2 regions of the Clostridium moutaii genome follow, and region 1 is predicted to be linked to the other one. Evidence: riboswitches for the same ligand, from Rfam matches in the RefSeq annotation. Region 1 holds a riboswitch; the other holds the start of a gene.

The links. Region 1 has a riboswitch for cyclic di-AMP ahead of AB8U03_RS15930 (cell wall hydrolase). Riboswitches for the same ligand answer to the same signal wherever they lie in the genome.
Region 2: it holds a riboswitch for cyclic di-AMP, as region 1 does, so the genes downstream of both, AB8U03_RS09510 (cell wall hydrolase) here and AB8U03_RS15930 (cell wall hydrolase) in region 1, are expected to answer to the same signal.

The regions. Positions count from the first base shown of each region.
Region 1 covers NZ_JBGEWD010000022.1:13,446-16,870, forward strand. The annotation lists gene AB8U03_RS15920 (CdaR family protein) at 1-1,035, opposite strand, end outside; gene cdaA (diadenylate cyclase CdaA) at 1,002-1,853, opposite strand; cyclic di-AMP (ydaO/yuaA leader) riboswitch at 1,978-2,107, shown strand; gene AB8U03_RS15930 (cell wall hydrolase) at 2,111-2,635, shown strand; gene AB8U03_RS15935 (NAD(P)/FAD-dependent oxidoreductase) at 2,672-3,425, opposite strand, start outside.
Region 2 covers NZ_JBGEWD010000008.1:9,617-13,041, reverse strand. The annotation lists gene AB8U03_RS09520 (ATP-binding protein) at 1-253, shown strand, start outside; gene AB8U03_RS09515 (protein kinase) at 317-871, opposite strand; cyclic di-AMP (ydaO/yuaA leader) riboswitch at 1,173-1,305, shown strand; gene AB8U03_RS09510 (cell wall hydrolase) at 1,313-2,080, shown strand; gene AB8U03_RS09505 (amidohydrolase family protein) at 2,144-3,425, opposite strand, start outside.

The DNA of each region.
Region 1 (3,425 bases):
CGCACTGCTGCTGCTCAATTTTGCCGTATAACTGTCATTTAAATTTCTGATCTGTATATTAAGATTTAATTGCTTTTGAGATTCACCATCAGTTTTAACTGTACCAGAACTTATTTTTAATTGTACTATCCCATTATTATTTATTAATTTTACTCCCTTTGGAACTACCAATTTCACCTGAACATTGCTTGCATCTCCTATTTTACTTAAATCAATAGGTTCCGTATCTATTCCGCTTATATTCTTTATTACACTTTCATTCCCTGATATATCTATCTTGTCTGGCACTGCAGTTATTGAACTAGTTACTTCCCCACTTGCAGAATTGCCTTGGATTTTAACATTCACTGGAACAGTTTTTATTTTTCCAACAGGCACTGTAATCTTAACGGCAGCAGGGTTTATTTCAACATTTTTTATTAGATTCCCTGATGCATCTTGAGGTTGAAGTGATACTGTTGTATTTATATCATTTTGAGCATATTTTACATCATATACGGCTACAGCATATTTTACCGCATTTACTGAATCCTGAGCACCACTTATTTCTGCCTTTTCCATCTTCAGAACTGGATCCAGCGCATAATATCCCTCCTTTGGTTTTCCCGTTAGAGTTACCTTTATAGGTATGCTTTTTTTCTTCAATTCATCAAGTTGTATCTTTATCCACAAATTCTCGTTATTTGCTATGCTTATATTATCAGGACTTTTCTTCACAGTTACTGGTATATTGTTCTCCCCTCTTTTCATGACATAAGAACTTAAATCTGAGTTCAGCTGAAAATCACTTGATTTTACCGAGTATACATCAGAAGCATTTCCCTTTATTACAAGAGATATATTAAATTGATCGTTGCCTACCTGAACAAGTTTTGATTGAGCAAGCACATCTTTATTAACTATGGTTACAGGCACCACAATTTTTCTCTCTGTTATAGGATTTTCAACATTAAATATATACAACCATAAAATAAATGCCGCAATTACACAACATACTTTTATTAAGATTTGGCTTTTTTTATTTTTTTCTTCCACTCAATCACCCTCTCTCTCCATGTAGACTTTTTTTGAGATCTTTTTTTCATTATAGTAACAAGAATTTTTTTAAGCCTATCCTTGGTATAATTTCTTATAAGTTTTCCATTTACAGCAAAGGAAATAGTCCCTGTTTCTTCCGAAACTACTACAATTAAGGCATCGGAATTTTCTGATATTCCAATTGCGGCTCTATGCCTTGTACCCAACTTTTTATTTAAATCATTGTTATTTGTAAGCGGCAAAAAACAACCTGCTGATACTATTCTGTCGTTTCTTATTATAGTTGCTCCATCATGCAGTGGCGTATTTACTACAAATATGTTTTCTAAAAGGGCAGCTGATACTATGGCATCCACTTTAGTACCTGTATTTATTATATCTCCAAGTCCTGTAATCTGTTCAATTACAATAAGAGCTCCTGTTTTACTTTTAGATAAATTATCTACGGAATTTACAATTTCAGTTACCACCTTTTCCATTACTTCTTCATCTTGTAATATGTGTTTATCATTAAAGGCAGTTCTCCCCAGATGCTCAAGTGCCCGACGAATTTCAGGCTGAAATATAATAACAAAGGAGAGAACACCTATAGTTAAGGTCTTGGTAAGTATCCAATTAAGCATTACCAAATGAAAAAAACTGCTTATTGGTATAAGAAATATTATAAGTATAATTCCTTTTAAAAGTTGCTCAGCCCTGGTTTCTTTTATAAGCATATATCCTTTATAAAGTATATATGACACCACTAATATATCCATAACAGATGATATACTTATATTTCTTACTGAATTGACCATCATTTGCAATAATTCCACCCGTTTCACCGTCCTATAAAAAGTATCTACTAATAATTATACACTATTTAACATTGTTTATATCAGTACTTTAAATGATTTTAAAAAATTTTAATAAAATGTATTTTATTTTAATAAATGGGTACAATATCATTGACCTAAGTTTTACTAAAAACACGGGGAAACCAGTAACATTGGGGTGAATCGTATTTATACGTAGGTTATGCCTTTACCGAACCCGTCAGCTAACCCCGTCGGTAATAAGGAGATGATTCAATTTGAAAAAAATTATTTATTTTATTATTTTCTTTTTGATGCTATTTATACCTTCTCAAAATGCAAGTTCACGCACCCTTAACAGCGCCAATTCTACTCTATTTAATGAGCAGGAAGAAGTTGTTCAGGTATTTAGCTACTCTAACCAAAAAATATACATAACACAAAATGACGTAGATTTAATGGCTAAAGTAGTTTATGCTGAAAGCAATTGTGAGCCCTTTGAAGGCAAGGTAGCAGTGGCTTCTGTAATATTGAACAGATTACAATATCCTGAATTCCCAAAGACAGTAAAAGGAGTAATAACACAAAGAGGAGCTTTTTCCTGTGTGAAAAATGGAGTTATAGATGTGACTCCAAATGAAGACAGCTATAACGCAGTCCTTCAAGCATTAAAAGGAGTAGATCCCACGGGTAAGTCTATTTTCTTCTATAACCCAAGAATAGCCACTTCCCAATGGATGAAAAATATAGACAAAAAAAATGTTAAATCTATAGGAAATCATGTGTTTTTTGTAGTTAACTAGAAAAATCTCTTCATCTTTAAAAGATGAAGAGATCTTTTAATTAACTTGTTGTTTATCAAGGTATAAAACAGCATTTAATGCAGCTATCTGTCCCTGACCTACAGCTTTCATATACTGATAGGGCTTTCCAACACAATCTCCTGCTGCAAAGCATCCCGGTATATTGGTATTCATATCTACATCTACCTTTACATGATTATCTTCCATTGCAATTCCCGGTACCAGTTGAGCCGGTGAAATGCTGTCCTTTAATACAAATACTCCATCTGTACTTATTTCTCCATGCTTTAAAATGACCTTTTCAACTTTTTCCTTTCCGTATATTTCAAGGATACTATCTTTTACCACTTCTATATTTTCATTTAAATTGAGCTCATCTCTGTACATAGGTATATAATATACCTTTTCAACCAATTCATTTACATAATTAGCTTCTCCTTCAGCTTCCTTATTGTATCCTATAATAGTAACAGCCTTTCCCTTATACAAGGGAGCATCACAGGTGGCACAATATCCTACTCCTTTACCCAAAAGTTCCTCTTCTCCTTTTAAGGCTTTAGTATATTCAATGCCTGTGGCTAATACAATGGTTTTTGCTTCATACATCTTTTCATTGACCATAAGTCCGAAATATTCACCCATAGCATATATTTCATTTATTTTCTCAAAAGTTATATTTATATTCATAGATTTTATATGATTTTCAAATCTGTCCTTTAGCTGCAATCCTGTTATATCTGGCAGGCCAAGATAATTGTTGATTTTGGGAGCTCTTACTAATTTATCGCTA
Region 2 (3,425 bases), on a different contig from region 1:
TGGCCAGGCAAACCGTTCTCTTTCAAGAGATTGTGAAGGAAGCGGCATAGGGTTGTATCTGGTGAAATCCCTGGTGGATTTACATCATGGGATAATAAGCGTTACAAGTACCGAGGGAAAAGGCAGTAAATTTTCCGTAGAGCTGCCTGCAGAACTGATTGATGAAAATAGTGCTGAAAACAATGCATCATTTAAAACCAATGTAGAAAAAATAAATATAGAATTCTCCGATATATATTCCCTGGAAAAATAAAAAAGGGCTTACAGGAGTTTAATTCACTATAAGCTCTTTTAATTGCATTTTATTTCAACTTAATTATTTCTTAGTTTTGATATATTCACCCCAATCCATATCGGGCCTTTCCTTATCTAGTATCTCCATGAATTGTTCCAGAAGTTCCATCTTTTTTAATGCTCTCAAAAAAGATTTTGGATAAGGTATATTTTCTTCATAACTTTTTCTAGGATCTATTACCATAAGTGATCCATCCTCCTGGACAAACAAGTGAGGGAATCTGACTTCCAGTTTTTTAAATCCCATCATTTTCATATTATCAATCAAATCTGCCAACCTTATAACGAATTCTCTCTTTAATCCATATTTTTTCAGGTAATCCCCTACATTCATTCCACCTACATATTCTCTTATGATATAATGTCTTCCAAGTTCGTAGGCCTTTGGAAAATATCCGCTTTTCTCTACTGCTTTTAATATATAAAATTCATCTCTGCAGCTTTGCGAATTGTTAAATATTTTTAATACCCTTCCATCGGGCATGAGATATACTTGTCCACTATGACCTTCTCCTAAATACTTGCAATGCTTTAAGTCCATTGGAATTCTTCTACGATGAATACATTCATTTCTCAAAATAACACCTCCTTTGTTTTTATGTAGCATAAAAACAAAGGTTTCAACAATCAACTAAAGTCCTGCTTAATATATAGTATTATAACTATTAACTTATGTTACTTTATATTGAGAAAATACTCAACAGGCATAGCTGATTCAGCTCAAAGTCTGGCAGCACTTGCACAGAATATTGCAAAAATAATAGGTCAATTCAAACTTTAAAATTCTAAATTAACAATATAGTGGGGTTTATGGTTTCACCTGCCATGGATCCCACCAATTCCATATGGATATTTTCTGGAAATGCTGTTAAAATGACAAACAAGACAAGCCTAAATTTCAGAGATGAAATGCGGGGGATAATATTCAGGGGTGAATCTTTTTGTCAAAAAGTAGGGGTATCCCATTCCCGAACCCGTCAACTAACCTCGTAGGCAAAATTAAGGGGGACAACATAATATGAATTTCAGAAAAATCAGTACGCTGTTTTTTGCAGTATCTCTTTGTACCATATCTTTTACCCAGGTTCACGCAGCAAGTTACAAAGTAAAACCCGGTGATTCTCTATTTAAAATAGGTGTGTTATTTAAAAGCAGTGCAGATACAATAATACGGGATAACAATTTAAGTGGAATTGAAATATATCCAAGTGAAGTTTTAAATGTAACTTCAAAAACTTATACTGTACAAGCTAATGACACCCTTTATCTAACAGCAAAAAAATTCAATATATCTCTTGATGCATTGATTGCAGCTAACTCTAATGTGGACAAGTATATTTACCCAGGTCAGGTACTGAATATACCTGCAGGTTCTGTTTTTAAGGGTACCTCAACAACTTCTCCTGCTGTAGTACCATACAGTGAGAGTGATCTGGATTTACTTGCAAGGCTGGTAAATTCAGAAGCCGAAGGTGAATCCTATAGGGCTAAGGTTGGTGTGGCTGCCGTAGTTTTAAACAGAGTCCGGGACTCAAGATTTCCATCCACTATAAAAGATGTGATATACGAAAAATCAGGCGGATACTACCAGTTCACTCCAGTGGAAAACGGGTGGATAAACAAACCTGCTACCCAGGAATCAAGAAATGCGGCCTACGATGCACTTCACGGCTATGATCCCACAAAAGGTGCACTCTATTATTTTGATGACAGTACCACAAACAAATGGCTGTGGTCAAAACCAATTGCCTTAAGAGACGGAAAAATGGTATTTACTTATTATTAAAAAGGACAAGCTAGGGGTCTGACCCCCTGACATTTTTTGTCAGTGGGTCAGACCCCGTTTTGTCTAAATATCTTTTATAAATTTTTCCACTTCAGGTATGATATAATCCTGGGTACTCTTTATAATATTCCCCTTTTTCACTACCATGCTTGGATTTTCAAAATAATTTAAGTTTTCAAGAGGATTGCCTTGTAAAACAATAAAATCTGCAAATTTTCCAGGCTCCAATGTCCCCACTTCACTGTCAATTCCTAAAATTTCAGAATTTGATTTGGTCGCACAAGATATGGCCTGTGCATTTGAAATTCCACCATATTTTACTTGAAGGTGCAATTCCCTCCACGTACCATAGTGGGTTACAAAAGGCATGGCTGCATCGGTACCAAGGCCAACTCTGATGCCTTCTTTAACAGCTGTTTTAAATCCTTCCGTCATTTTATCTCTTATAATTCTACCATTGGTAAGCTGAACATTATCCAATTTAGTGTACTCCGTGCTGATTTCCGAGACATAAACTGCAGCGGCAAAGGTAGGTATAAGAGCGCTGTATCCTCTCAAGGATTTAGGATTATGTTTAAAAAGCTGTATTATTTCATCATCCATAGAAGCACCATGTTCTATAGTATCAACTCCTGCTCTGAGAGCTTCTTTAAGTCCTCTGGTGCTCTGACAATGGCTTGCTACAAGATAACCTGCTCTATGGGCCTCATCACATATGGCTGCAATTTCATCATAGGTCATCTGCACCCTTCCTGCTTCGCCTATTCTCTTAGAATCAGTAACTCCTCCCGTGCTGGCTATCTTTATTAGGTCAGTTCCATTATAAATACGGGCCCTTACTTTTTTTCTTCCTTCCCAAGGTGAATCACTAGCCTCAGACACAAATTTATATCCGTGTCCACCTGTTATACATATCATAGGACCTGCGCAAAGCATATCTGGTCCAATTTCTCCGGAATTTTTTATTTCATTCCTTACTTCTATGTCATAGTAAAAAGGATCTCCAACGCTTCTAAAAGTAGTCACTCCTGCATGAAGTGCGGCCATGGCATTCTTTTTCATTCCCTGTTTAAGAAGGTATTTTCCAAGTGATGATTTCATAAATTCCAGATTCTCATCAGGAGTTCTCTTCACCTCTCCCGTTATAAAAGGATTCCCGTTTCCAAAGAGATGGGCATGAGCATTTATAAGTCCCGGGAGCACATATTTACCTTTCAAGTCAACTATCTTACAGTTTTCAGGTATGCTCACCTCGTCTTTATTTCCCAGGCATTTTATTTTACCAATGCCATTTGAATTTTCTACTACTATAATACCTTCTTTTATTAATTCATTTTCAAATTTA